Regions from separate parts of the Halomonas sp. SL1 genome, predicted to be linked through region 3. Evidence: predicted binding sites of a transcription regulator. Region 3 holds the regulator's gene; each other region holds the start of a gene.
The links. Region 3 encodes FliA, which starts transcription of late flagellar genes. Its sites were predicted from a motif close to CTAAAGTTNNNNNNNNNNCNGCCGATA; they were not measured.
Positions count from the first base shown of each region.

Region 1: a site for FliA is predicted at 1,331-1,357, ahead of C9J49_RS16190 (flagellar protein FlaG). Genes of this name have one in related genera too.
Region 2: a site for FliA is predicted at 1,103-1,129, ahead of fliD (flagellar filament capping protein FliD). Genes of this name have one in related genera too.

Region 1 covers NZ_PYUQ02000030.1:5,718-7,977, forward strand. Annotated here, with positions in the region: gene fliF (flagellar basal-body MS-ring/collar protein FliF) at 1-327, opposite strand, end outside; gene fliE (flagellar hook-basal body complex protein FliE) at 575-904, shown strand; gene C9J49_RS16190 (flagellar protein FlaG) at 915-1,268, opposite strand; gene C9J49_RS16195 (methyl-accepting chemotaxis protein) at 1,524-2,260, shown strand, end outside.
Region 2 covers NZ_PYUQ02000024.1:51,441-53,700, reverse strand. Annotated here, with positions in the region: gene fliD (flagellar filament capping protein FliD) at 1-1,059, opposite strand, end outside; gene C9J49_RS15470 (hypothetical protein) at 1,259-1,588, shown strand; gene C9J49_RS15465 (methyl-accepting chemotaxis protein) at 1,680-2,260, opposite strand, start outside.
Region 3 covers NZ_PYUQ02000006.1:19,189-21,448, forward strand. Annotated here, with positions in the region: gene C9J49_RS02240 (hypothetical protein) at 1-462, shown strand, start outside; gene C9J49_RS02245 (flagellar protein FlhE) at 459-848, shown strand; gene C9J49_RS02250 (RNA polymerase sigma factor FliA) at 873-1,577, shown strand; gene C9J49_RS02255 (motility protein A) at 1,701-2,260, shown strand, end outside.

The DNA.
Region 1 (2,260 bases), on a different contig from region 3:
GCCCTGTTCGGCCAGCTGCAGGCGCAAGCTGTGGACACGGTCGCCGGGCACCATCAGCGCCTGGCCGCCGGCGCTGAACTCGTAGGGGATGCCGCGGCTGTCGAGCTCGCTGATGATGCTGCCGCCGTCGGCTTCGCTGAGGTTGCTGAACAGCACCCGATAGTCGGGGCTGCGCGCCCACAGCAGCAGCGCCACCGCGATGGCGACCACGGCCGCGCCGACGATCAGCAGGGCGATCAGGGGGCTGCCGCGCAGCTGCCGGGACAGCTGGGCGAAGGGAGAGGTCTGGGCCTGTTGGCCGCCGGTGGCGGAGGCGCCACTGCTCATGCGGGCCTCCCGTCGGAGATGACGCCTGGACCCTGGGCTCTAGATGAAGGCATCGACTGCGTTCCCGTCCGTCGCGATTCGCCGCCCGTCCGGGGCGGAACTGTGATGACGGCCATTATCCGCAGGGGGTGTCACGCCAAAGGTATGAAAAACCCGAGTTTTGCGCGTCAATTGCCGGCATGGTGGCCAAGGGCGCGCTGCTAGCCTTGGCTTCCATCGATCACCATGTCCATCACAGGGGTCCCCGATGAGTTCACCCGCTCTCGCCTCGGCGCTCGCCCAGATGCAGTCGCTGGCCACCCAGGCCGGCGGTGAGGCCGCCAAGGGGCAGCAGCTCGACACCGCCGTGGGCAACGGCGGCTTTGCCGGCGAGCTTCAGTCCTCGATCCAGCGCATCAACGAGCTCAAGCTCCAGGCCGCCGACTCGGCCAAGGCCTTCCAGGCCGGCGAGCCGGGCGTCGAGCTCAACGACGTCATGGTCGACATGCAGAAGGCCAGCGTCGCCTCGGAAATGGGGCTCCAGGTCCGCAACCGCCTGGTGACGGCCTATAAGGACATCATGAACATGCAGGTCTGATCGCGCTCGATCAGGCCTCCAGATCGATCAGCCTGCCCTGAAGTTCCTCCAGATGCTCGGCGACGCGCATCACCTCCTCGGCAGGGATCTGGCGAATCAGTTCGCGGGTGTCCCGGTCCACCAGGCGGGTGACCACTCGCGAGGTGGTCTCGCTGAGCTCGAATTCCACCCCGTAGGGGCGCATCACCTCATTGATCCGCTGCACCGGTGCGACCAGCTCGCCCTGGTTCACCGATCCTGTGGCGGCGGTTTCCTCGGGCGGCAGCCAGCCGGCCAGGACCTGCTCCACCCGGCGGCGCGGCGTGCTGCCGTCGGGGGTTTGGGTCGTGCGACTCGCGCTGATCTCGTTAACGGCATCTGACATGGAAGACGCTCCTTCTCGATAAGGGTCTCTCGTTGAGCATGAGGGTTGGACACGGAGCGAGTTATCGGCTGCGGACGAGATATCTTGAATGGCAGCGATAGCGTGAGATGCCTTTTGTTTCGCTGCCATTCATGGAAGAAGTCGACGAAATCTTAATGTCATAAATCGCTGATATAACGCCGGGCATGCCTTCCTGCGGGCCCGGTGCCCGCCCCTTCATCAGCGACAGGTTTTCCGATGCGCCTCCTCGATCGAATGACCATCCGATTCAGCTGGTTCCTGGTGCTGATCGCCTTCACCGCGATCATCCTCGGTACCGGAGCCCTCGGCCTCTACGCCAACCACCACGGCCGCAGTGCCTTCGACACGCTGCGCGACGTCCAGGTCGCCCAGTCCCGGGCACTGAACCGCGCCTACATCGCCACCCTGCGCGCCCAGGTGGCGATGGATCGCGCCGCTCACCTGGTGCGGGTGCCTTCCTTCGACCGCCCGGGGCCCATCCTCGAACAGGCCGAGCGGCACATGGATCAGGCCAAGGCGGCCTTCGAGCGCTTCCAGGCGCTGCCAGTGGCCGAGTCGCAACAGGAGGCCCGCGAGGCGCTGGCCTCACGCTTCCAGTCGCTGTTCAGTACCGGGCTCTCGCTGCAGCTCATGCTGCTGCAGGAGGGGGACGCGGGCGGCTACGATTCCGGCCAGTCCCGGGTCAGCGACATGAGCCAGGCCTTCATGGACGGCGCCGATGCCTTCTTCGCCGGTGCCGTCGAGCGTGGGGACGGTCTGGCCGAGCGCTTCTCGGCGGTGGCCGGCTGGCTGAACCTGGCGCTGCTGGCGGCGTTGGGCGGCGCCCTGGCCATCGTGCTGGTGGTGATCTGGGGCGTGCGGGCCAACGTGCTCCGGCCGCTGTCGCGGATGATCGCGCATTTCCGGCGCATCGCCGACGGCGACCTGGCCACCCTGGTGGAGGCGCGCAGCAACAACGAGATCGGCCAGCT
Region 2 (2,260 bases), on a different contig from region 3:
GCCCTCGGGGTTGTCGGCGATCACCTCGTCCAGTTTGTCCTCATCCAACTCAAGTCGACCGCTATCATCTAGAGAGATGCCCACCGCTGACATGATCTCCATGTCGCCGCCGCTGATGGGGTTGGTGAGATCCCGGCTGAGACGCGACTCGATGGTACGTACCGTGCGATCGCCGACCAGCTCACCCGCGGTCTCTACATCTCCCGTAGCATCGGTCATGCGACCCACGGTGGACTTCATCTCGTTGTAGGCCGAGACGAACGCCTGCACCGACTCCTTCAGCGACTCGGTATCCGCCTCAACTCCGAGACTCAGTGTCTCTCCCGCGGAAGATGGATCCAGCTCCAGCGTTACCCCCTGGATGGCATCTTCCACCCGGTTCGTGGAGCTGGTGATGCCTTGGATTCCGTTGATATCGAGCGAAGCATCTCGGCCCGCCTGCTTCGTGTTGGTATCACCAGTCAGGGACGCATTGGCAAAGGACATGCTCTCGATCCCCGCATCAGCGCCGCTCTCACGCGAGCTGAGCACCAGACGCGAGTTGGCGCCATCGTTGATGATGGAGGCATCGACGCCTGCCGCATCATCCGCGTTGATGGCATCGCGGATGTCCTCGAGGGAATCCCCTTCGGCAAGAGTGACCGTGCTATCGCTGCGACCATCGAAGGTGAGCGTCAGGGTGTCCCCGCCTGCACCGACCAGCGCCGCGCTGGGATCACTTACGCCCTGGCTGGCCAAGCTACCAGCGCGCGCGGTCTGGTTCACGGTGATCTCGTAGCGCCCGGCGCTGGCTTCCTCGCCGACGGAAGCCGTCATGCCATCGCCCTGCACATTCGCCGTGAGATTGGTGTAGGTGGAAGCATCATTGAGCGTATCCACCGCGCCCTGCAGCTTCTCGAGGCCGGATTGCAGCCTGCCATAGGCCGAGATCTTCGCCTGCTCTTCCGTTCTCTGCTCCGAGATCGGAACGAGTCTCTGACGCTCGGAGGAGCGCAGCTGATCGAGCAGGCCATTGAGATCAAGACCGGACCCGACGCCGAGTGCTGAAATGGCTGGCATGGTAATCGCCTCTTGATGAGTGCTGTAAGGAATCTTCCTGATGTATCGGCAGCAGCATGAAGCACTTTAGGGCCCTGACCAAATGTTCCCAAGACATGCATCGAGATCGGCTTGGTACTGGAATTGACCTGGTGGACATCTAAAGCCATCAGGCATCCCGCCGATGGCTGAAGCGCCACTTCCGCATCAGGCAGCCTCCATGCCCGAAATTCTCTCCGCCCACGACCTTATCCCCAGACTCCAGGCCACCAGGCGGCTTGTGGACAACACGCTGCAAGACCGCATCGAGCGCTGCGCGAATGCCGCCGAGCGTGTCGGCCTGGAGGAGCTTCAGGCCGAGTTCGAGCTGAAGCTCACCATGATACGCATGAATCTCGAGCATCTGATGTCGCGCTACGCTCAGCAGATGAAGGCCGCACGGCAGGGCGGAGGAAACAGCAACGCCTCGCTGACGCTCGATGCGCACGAGACCGTGGCCGTCGAAAGCGCCCGTACGCTCTACCGTTGGGCTCAGGAGCTCGCCACCTGACGCGGCCCCGCCTTGGCTTCAGACACCAAAAAGCCCGGCACATATGGCCGGGCTTTTCCGTTCGGGAGAGGGGGCGAAAGGCTCCGACACCTCAGGCCGGCTCTTCCTCCCTGTGCGTGTGCGGCAGCGCCGCGGGGCGTGCCTGACCACCGCCGAGGGCCGGGGCGCCGCCGGTGGAGCGCTGGGCCAGGGTGAAGCCGCCGACCAGATCGGCGAGGTGCTCGGCCTGGGCCTTGAGGTGCTCGGCGGCGGTGGTGGACTCCTCGACCAGGGCGGCGTTCTGCTGAGTCATGTTGTCCAGCTCCGAGACCGCCACGTTGACCTGGCCGATGCCGTCGCTCTGCTCGCCGGTGGCGCTGGTGATCTCGCCCAGCACGTCGGCCACGCGAGTGACGCTCTGCACCAGTTCCTCCATGGTCTCGCCGGCAACCTGCACCTGGCGCTCGCCTTCCTCGGTACGGGTCGCCGAGGTGTCGATCAGCTCGCGGATCTGCTTGGCCGACTCGGCGCTGCGGCTGGCCAGCTGGCGCACCTCGCCGGCCACCACCGCGAAGCCGCGGCCCTGCTCGCCGGCCCGGGCCGCCTCCACCGAGGCGTTGAGCGCCAGCAGGTTGGTCTGGAAGGCGATGCTGTCCATCATCTTCACGATCTCGGCGATCTGGCGCGACGACT
Region 3 (2,260 bases):
CGGTCCGGCCGGGCGACCGGGGGCGCGGCGCCCGCGGCCCCGGTCGAGGCGCCGGCCTCGCGCGACACCGAGCCGGCGCCGAGTGCCACCCTGGTGGTGGTCGGCCTGCCCGGCACCTCGGCGGAGCAGGCGGCCCGGGTGACCGAGCTGTTCGAGGAGTGGGCCGGCCGCGGCCGCCGCTGGGTGGGCGACCCGCGGCGCTGGAAGGTGGTGCCGTTGGCCGTGTCGAGCCCCCACCTGGCGGCCCTGGTCGAGCAGCAGCCGCGCTGGGCCCTGTGGGTCGGCAGCGACGCCGAGGCCTTTCGCCGCGCCTTCGGGGTGCTGGCGCGCCTGGCGGCCGCCGGCGGGCCGCGGCGGCTGCTGGCGGTACATCCTCCCGGCATGTCGCGCCTCGGCCTGCTCGACAACCTGCGCCAGGCGGCGGGCCGCTACCTGGGCATCGACCTGCTGGTGATGGCATGAGGCGTGGCGCCGTGGCGGGGGCGGCCCTGCTGGGCTGGCTGCTGGCCGCCCCGGCATCGGCGGCGGGCAGCTGGGTCGCCGAGGCGCCCGGGGTTCGGGCCGCCGTGGCCGGCCGGGAAACCCCGAGCCGGGCCCTGACGCCGCCCCCGGCGGCGACCGGCGGGCGCATCGCCGAGGTGCGCTGGCGCTTCCGCGCCCCGGCCGGGGCCGCGCTGCGGGCGCGGCTCTGCCATCCGGCCGGCTGCGTGACGCTGCCCGCCCGGCGCGGGCACACTCGGGCCCTGGCGGGGCTGCCTGCCGGCGAGGCGCTGCGTTTCCGCTTCACGCCGACCGGCGCCGACCCGGTCCGCGTCCAGGGGCTGCAGGTGATCGTCAACTATCGGTGAGGCTCGCAAGAGGGCGAGGCACGTATGTATACCGCACAAGGCAAGATCGAACAGGACACGCTGCTGGATGACTACATGCCCCTGGTGCGTCGCCAGGCCCTGGCGCTGCAGGTACGCCTGCCGGCCAGCATCGAGCTGGACGACCTGATCCAGGCCGGCACCGTGGGCCTGCTGGAGGCCCTGGGGCGCTTCGACGCCGCCCAGGGGGCGAGCTTCGCGACCTTCGCCAGCCAGCGCATCCGCGGCGCCATGCTCGACGAGCTGCGCAGCCGCGACTGGCTGCCGCGCAGCGTGCGCCGCAATGCCCGAGCCGCGGACGAGGCGGCGCGTCGCCTGGAGCAGGAGCTGGGGCGTCCGGCCGAGGAGACCGAGATCGCCGCCGCCCTGGACATGGACCTGGAGGCCTATCGCCGGCTGCTCAGCGACACCAACAGCGGCCAGCTGCTGCCCTTCGAGGAGCTGATGGCCGAGGGCGGCGAGGGGCGCATGCTCGAGGGCGGCGCCCCCGAGACGCCCTTCGCGCAGCTGGTGGATCAGCAGCAGCGCGCTCGGCTGGTGGCGGCCATCGAGGCCCTGCCCGAACGCGAGAAGCTGCTGATGGGGCTCTACTACCAGGAAGAGCTCAACCTCAAGGAGATCGGCGCCGTGCTCGGCGTCACCGAGTCCCGGGTCTGCCAGCTGCACAGCCAGGCCGTGGGGCGGTTGCGCGGCAAGCTGCGCGATGCCTGAGGCGTGGGCGAGAAAGGCCTGCGCTCGACGATGTTTCGCTCCACGCCTGGCCATCTATAAAGCTTTCGGCCATCCAGGCCGATAACCACTCATTGTCCGTCGTCCTAGAGACAGGGAGCCCACATGAATCCGTCCACGCTGATCGGGATCCTGGCGAGTATCGTGCTGCTGGCGAGCGTGCTGCTGTTCACCGCCGAGTCGCCGCAGAGCTTCGTCAACCTGCCGGGGCTGGCCATCGTGCTGGCCGGCACCCTGGCCGCCACCTTCATCAGCTATCCGCTCAAGGAGGTGGTACGAGTGGTGCGCCTGGTGGGGCTGGTCTTCCGCCGCGAGAACACCTACACCCGCGACGACATCAAGGAGCTGGTCGACATGTCGCGGCTGTGGTTCAAGGGCGACGTGCGGGCCGTGGAGGCGGCCCTGGAGCAGACCCGCAACCCCTTCCTGCGCACCGGCATCCAGCTGGTCATCGCCAACACCAAGGAAGAGGAGATCTTCGACCTGCTGCGCTGGCGCATCGCCCGGCTCAAGGCCCGTGAACACGCCGAGGCGCAGATCTTCCGCACCATGGCCACCTACGCACCGGCCTTCGGCATGATCGGCACCCTGGTGGGGCTGGTGAACATGCTCGAGGTGATGGAGGCCGGCGACCTGAACGTCATCGGGCCGCGCATGGCGGTGGC